Regions from separate parts of the Paenibacillus chartarius genome, predicted to be linked through region 2. Evidence: predicted binding sites of a transcription regulator. Region 2 holds the regulator's gene; each other region holds the start of a gene.
The links. The regulator Rex, encoded in region 2, represses fermentation and respiration genes when NADH is low (regulators of the CRP and FNR family bind a similar motif). The targets are predictions, from matches to a motif close to TTGTGAAATATTTCACAA.
Positions count from the first base shown of each region.

Region 1: a site for Rex is predicted at 1,087-1,104, ahead of ACFFK0_RS28045 (cytochrome ubiquinol oxidase subunit I). Genes of this name have one in related genera too.
Region 3: a site for Rex is predicted at 738-755, ahead of nadA (quinolinate synthase NadA). Genes of this name have one in related genera too.

Region 1 is NZ_JBHLWN010000115.1:8,406-10,677, reverse strand. It holds gene ACFFK0_RS28050 (hypothetical protein) at 1-736, opposite strand, end outside; gene ACFFK0_RS28045 (cytochrome ubiquinol oxidase subunit I) at 1,312-2,272, shown strand, end outside.
Region 2 is NZ_JBHLWN010000077.1:201,736-204,007, reverse strand. It holds gene ACFFK0_RS20635 (ATP-dependent DNA helicase DinG, 3'-5' exoribonuclease type) at 1-836, shown strand, start outside; gene ACFFK0_RS20630 (redox-sensing transcriptional repressor Rex) at 823-1,440, shown strand; gene ACFFK0_RS20625 (DUF47 domain-containing protein) at 1,511-2,131, opposite strand.
Region 3 is NZ_JBHLWN010000110.1:14,749-17,020, reverse strand. It holds gene ACFFK0_RS27310 (hypothetical protein) at 1-487, shown strand, start outside; gene nadA (quinolinate synthase NadA) at 944-1,882, shown strand; gene nadB (L-aspartate oxidase) at 1,951-2,272, shown strand, end outside.

The DNA.
Region 1 (2,272 bases), on a different contig from region 2:
GGGCAAACTTGACGATTGACCTGTGCGTGATTCTTTTGGACAGCAGCTTAGACAGAAATTCTGTATGCGCCTCCTCCAGAAACCTTAAACCTCTGAACTTCCGACCTTCCCGAATCTCAATCGGAACCTCTTCCCAATTAGCGAAAGGTAACAATGCATTTCTCAAAAGGACGAATTGATGCAGATACTCGTTGTACAGCTGCATAACGACGGGGCCGCCTGCCGCGCCGGTCAGGAGGTCTGTAGCTTGATCGGTCCACAGATGGTTGTCGCACTTGCTTCGGAAGGCAAGACGGCTCAGAACCGAACTCTCGGCTTCTTCGAGAGTCCCCTGTTGCAAGTTCAATTCTCGAACCCAACGAACCAAAGTCTCTCCGATCAGCTCGGCTTGACGGGTAAGCTCAATCCCGACCTGAACTCCAAACTGCAGAGACTCTAGCGGTAATGTCGACTCTCTTCCGGATATCGCCAAACTCGCCTGCAGGGCATCCAAAAGCGTCTCCGCATCCGCTGCCTTGCCCCCAAGCCGCACAACGACCGCTTGAAGTAGAACGTTCAGTGCTTTTACGATGTCCCGGGCTTGGTAAACTCCATTGGGCAAATTCCAAATGAACGTATGCTCATCTTCGCCTTTGATAAATGGATCGATTGGCGGCTTACTAAATACCGAATCCAACTCTAACGCCGTTCCCCCTGCAATACTTCGATTGCCTACATTCCATCGATAAGAAGTCATGTCGTTTCACCTCAACTCTTTTTTTCGACTATACCAACTCCCTTTTCACTTGAGAAGTACGCACTTTTTTGTACGGAAGGATGAATAATGTGCCATAGGATCAAGGTTGTTCGTTCAACACGGAATTTCTCGGAGTATATTTTTAAGACGGGCTCTGAAAATAAGTGGCATTTGTTGTAATAAGTTAATTACATCATCCTTAGTTATGGGATGTTAATTTGGTTTTTCACCTTTGATAAAATATCTTCAAACAAATCAAGGAACTTTTTGCATGCTTCATTCAGATTATCCGGCCGCCGCCGGCACCCGCCCCAAATCCGCCAAACATCTGTCAAACATCCTCCACATTTATGTGAAAAAAATCACAATCTATCGCATACAATAAAAGCAGATACCTCCCATCCAGAAGCACCAGCACCTTGCACCCCCATCCCCTCCAGAAAGCAGGTGATCGCGTCATGACCCCCTCCGACCGGCAAGAAAAACGGCTCGTCGTCGTATGCATAGTAGTAGCGGTCATTATGATGCTGTCGTTGTCCCGTCACATATTCAGCTAACAAAGGAGTTGATCCCCTATGTCCGCTTACGATCCGATTCTGTACAGCCGGATGCTGACCGAGCTGACGCTGGCGTTCCACATTTTGTTCGCGACCATAGGCGTCGGTGTCCCGGTGATGATTGCCCTCGCCGAGTGGACCGGCATTCGCCGCAGCGATCCGCACTATTTGCTGCTCGCCCGGCGCTGGGCGCGAGGTTTTGTGATCACGGTCGCCGTCGGCGTTGTGACCGGCACCGCGATTGGACTTCAGCTGAGTCTGTTATGGCCGAGCTTTATGCAAATTGCCGGACAGGCCATTGCGCTGCCGCTGTTCATGGAGACGTTCGCGTTTTTCTTCGAGGCGATTTTCCTTGGCATTTACTTGTATACGTGGGACCGGTTCAAGCACCAAATGACCCACTTCCTGCTCATGATCCCGGTCATGATCGGGTCATCGGCTTCGGCCGTGTTCATTACGATCGTCAATGCGTTCATGAATACGCCGCAGGGCTTTCGCCTGGATGGCAATAAGATCGTCGATATCGACCCGATTCTGGCGATGCTGAATCCGGCGACGCCGACGAAGGTTGCTCATGTGCTGACTTCCGCCTACATGACAAGCGCATTCGTGCTCGCGTCCATCACCGCATATGCGCTGCTCAAGAAGCGCGACCATATCTATTATCGCAAAGCGCTCCGGCTGACGATGGGGGCCGCTCTCGTATTCTCGATCGCAACCGGAGTTGTAGGCGACTTCTCGGGCAAGTTCCTCGCCGAATACCAGCCGGAAAAGCTGGCTGCGGCGGAGTGGCATTTTGAGACAAGCACGCAGGCTCCGCTCGTATTCGGCGGCATATTGACGGAGAATAACGAGATTAAATACGGTCTCGAGCTGCCCTATGCGCTCAGCATTCTCGCCAAGGACGATCCGAACGGCGAGGTGACCGGACTGAATGAGCTTCCGCCGGACGAGCGTCCGCCGCTGATCGTGCATTATT
Region 2 (2,272 bases):
TCGATACGAAAGACAGCATCGTGCTTACGTCCGCGACGCTGTCGGTCGATAAATCGTTCGACTATATGCGGGAACAGCTCGGTCTTTCGGCCGCATTCGAGGCGGAGAACGGGACGGATAAGCTGAAGACGGTTCAGCTGCCGTCGCCTTTCAATTACCGGAAGCAGGCGCTCGTCGTCATTCCGCGGGATTTCCCGAATATTAAAGGCGGAGCCGCCGGCGAAGCGATATTCGTCGATGCGCTGCTGAATTCTCTGGCCGAGGTGGCGCTCGTCACCCGCGGCCGCATGCTGGTGTTGTTCACATCTTCGCGGATGCTGAAGCAGGTGCATGCCGGCTTGAAGGAGCGGCTGCAGCCGCACGATATCGGCGTGCTCGGCCAAGGCGTCGACAGCGGCAACCGCAGCAAGCTGCTCCGGCAATTCCAGGACAGCCGCGCGGCGGTGCTTCTTGGCACGAGCTCGTTCTGGGAAGGCGTCGACATTCCGGGCGATGCGCTGAGCTGTTTGGCGATCGTTCGACTGCCGTTCCAGCCGCCGAATCATCCGCTAGCGGAAGCGAAGAGCGAACTCATCAAGAAAAACAACCAGAACCCTTTCATGAAGCTGTCGGTTCCGCAAGCGGTCATTCGCTTCAAGCAAGGCTTCGGGCGTCTTGTCAGACGAGCGTCTGACCGGGGCATCGTCATTATTTACGATACCCGCGTTCTCGAGACGAACTACGGCAAATATTTCTTGTATTCGCTGCCGGGGCCGAAGATCGAGCATATGCCGAGCAAGCAATTGACGGCGCGGATCCAAGAGTGGATGGAGGGGGAACGGGTTGAAAACACCTAAAATATCCGAAGCGGTCGTACGCAGACTGCCGATCTATTTGCGTCACCTTAACGAGCTGGCGATGAAGAACGTGCTGACCGTATCGTCACAGGATCTCGGGCAGAAGCTGGACCTGAATCCGGCTCAAATCCGCAAAGATCTTGCTTATTTTGGGGAATTCGGCAAGAAGGGCATCGGCTATGATGTCAACTACTTGATTGAGAAAATTCGGCAAATCTTGAAGCTCGACCGCCATATCCCGGTCGCCCTTGTCGGAGCGGGTAATCTCGGCCGTGCGCTGTGCAATTATAATATTTATTTGCGGGAAGAGATGAAGATCGTCGCCGTGTTCGACGCATCCCCATCCAAGTGGGGAGAGACGATTAACAATTTGACGGTACAGCCGATGTCGGAGCTGGTGGAGACGATCGCCCGGCTCGGCGTTCGGATCGGGATTATTACAGTGCCGGCGGCCGAAGCGCAAAATGTGGCGAACAACTTCGTCGCTGCCGGCGTAGAGGCAGTGCTCAATTTTGCCCCGATCGTCATTAAGGTGCCCAGTGAAGTGCGTGTGCATCATGCGGATTTCACGGCCGAGCTGCAGAGCCTGGCGTATTATTTGTAACAGCAATGACCCTCGTCGGCCGAAGAGCCGATGAGGGTCATTTTGTCATGATTCGTCCGGCTGGAACATGCTACGAATACCGCAGCACAACGCTGTTCAGCACATCGGCTACATCTTCGCATGCATCCGTCGTTTGTTCCATTCGTTCATAAAGCTCTTTCAGCTTGAAATCGTTGTACGGGTCCGTCGGATTTGTGAAAATTTCGCGGATACCTTCGCGCATCAGCTTGTCGCCCTCATGTTCCAGAACGTGAAGCTGGACGCTGTGCTCCGATATTTGCAGCCACTTCTTGTTGGAAAGCAGCTTGAAGGAGTCGAGAATGTGTTGGCAGGCGTTGACAATAATAATCGAATATTGCTGCATGTACGGATTTTTCATTTGAATGTTCAAATAGTCGAAACGGGCCAGCGTCGCTTCGATGCCGTCGATGACGCTGTCGAGCCGGGACGCCAGCTCCATGATATCGCTTCGTTCGAGCGGTGCCGGCATTTTCAGGCTGAGCCCTTTCAAAATTTCGTGAGTAATTTCGTCGCCTTTGTGCTCCAGCTGCATCATGGCGTCCAAATGATGTACCGGCCCCGCTTCGCCCATCATCGCTTCGCGAAACAAATGGGCGGCATGCAGACAGTTTTCCGCCGCCATTATGAGTAACGACATGAAGTCGGTTTCTTGGCGCTGAAACAATTTCATGAATATCCCTCCCTAACTCTTGCACACACTACTAGTTTATAATCCGGGTTTCCGGAGTATGATTGCTTCGCCTTGATTTTCGCAAGTTTCCGTTGTACATTGAGGTGGATGCATTCTACTTCGGCATATGGAAGGAAATAA
Region 3 (2,272 bases), on a different contig from region 2:
TGATTCTGAACTGTTTCCAATTGTAATTACGATTTATGAAGACGCATCTGAGGATGTGTTTCAAAATATGCTGGTAAAGTTATTAGGAAGACGGGCGGAGAAAAGAGCTGGATCAATATATAACTACACGATGAACGTTACTAAAAGCGATTTGAAAAAGTTGGATACAATTGGAGAGATTGTTTTTTATAGTGCTCCTTCAAATAACGCAATAACGAGAAGCAAAGATTTATCTTTACTAAAAGAAGAGTACAAAAATAGAAGCGATTCTGAACTGTTTCCAATTGCAATCAGGATTTATGAAACTGCATCTGAGGATGTTTTTCAAAACAAGCTAGAAAAGTTATTAGGGAAACGGGCGGAAGTTGGTGCGGGATCAAAATTTAATTACGAAATGAGCTTTACCAAAAATGACTTTAGTAAATTAGATGCAATTGAAGAAATTAATTTTTATAGTGTCCCTTCGACGCCTTCGAGAATACATTAACAGGGCACAGAATACTTGGGCAATCACCATCCACTGATTCTCCTTTAGATGTGAGTGTGCGCGGAGATCGGCCCCCACAAGACGAAATATCGATTCCAAATTTTCAAACTGGAACATATACGGTGGTAGTACGTGCCTATAATTCCGCACCATATTCTTTAGAGATATCTTACTAGAAGTTGATATCGAGGGCGACCTGAAGATCAACATCCAAGGCCAACCTCCCTAGAATACGAAGAAAACCGAGAGTATGTGACCCGATTCACAAACCGGCGTGCGCTATCGAGCACACCGGTTTTTTGCTGTTTTTACGGGGAATTTGCTCATTGACACACTACCCTTAGAAGTGTAAAGTAGGTGTAAACTTTTCAATATTTGACTTCATATGAATATAGGCAGCGGTGATACTACCAATAGGAGTGACCCACAGGAGGGGGAAGCGGCATGGCGGCTACAATGGAGGCGCTGGCGCAAGAGCGTAAGGCGGAGCAAAACCGCGAGCTTAAGGAGCGCATCGCCCAGCTAAAGAAAGAAAGAAACGCCATTATTTTAGCTCATTATTATCAGCGTGACGAGATTCAAGAGATTGCCGATTTCCGCGGTGATTCTTTCCTGCTTGCCCAGAAGGCGGCGCAGACCGATGCGGACGTCATCGTATTTTGCGGGGTTCATTTCATGGGAGAGAGTGCGAAGATTCTTGCTCCGAACAAGAAGGTCATCATTCCGGACGAGCGTGCCGGCTGCCCGATGGCGGATATGGTCAATGTAGAGGGACTGCGTGCGCTCAAGCGCCAGCATCCGAACGCGAAGGTCGTGGCGTACATCAACACATCGGCCGATATTAAGGCGGAAACCGATATTTGCTGTACGTCGGCGAATGCCGTGAAGGTGGTCAATTCCGTTGACTCGGATGAGATTATCTGGGTGCCGGATAAAAATTTGGGCGACTATGTATCAAAATTCACAAATAAAAAGATGATCATCTGGGAAGGGTACTGCAATACGCATGACATGCTGACGGTGAAGGATGTCGAGGAAATGCGGGCCGCCCATCCGAATGCGCAGTTCGTCGTCCATCCGGAATGCCGTCCCGAGGTTGTGAAGCTGGGCGACTTCGTCGGCAGTACGACCGCCATCATTAAGTACTGCAAAGAATCGGACTGCCAGGAGTTTATCGTTGGTACCGAAGACGGCACAGGGTATCAGCTCCGGAAGGACTCGCCGGAGAAGAAGTTCCATTTTGCCACGAAATACTTGGTTTGCCCGAATATGAAAGTGAACAATCTGAAGAAGGTAGCGCGCTGCCTGGAGACGATGCAGCCGGAAATTTACGTCCCCGAGGACGTAGCGGATAAGGCGCGGCTGTCCCTCGAAAGAATGCTGCTGGTTAAATAACAGTTCCGGATTCCTAGCGCCGTCCTTGCGGACGGCGTATTCCGTGTACTCTGATGAGGTGATGGGCGGTGTTCCCGCGATATTTGGTAGATTTTGATACGGAGCAGCTGCCCAGGGTTCGAACCGGCGTTATTGTGATCGGTGCGGGGATTGCCGGCTTGTTTACGGCGATTAAAGCCAGCGAGACAAAGCGGGTCTTGATGATCACGAAAAAATCGCTGCTCGACAGCAATACCCGCTATGCCCAAGGCGGCATTGCGGCTGTGATTTCCGATGAGGATTCGCCGGAATATCATCGAAACGATACGCTCATAGCCGGGGCCGGTTTATGCGACGAGGCGGCGGTCAACGTGCTCGTTCATGAAGGACCGGAAGGCGTGCACGATTTGA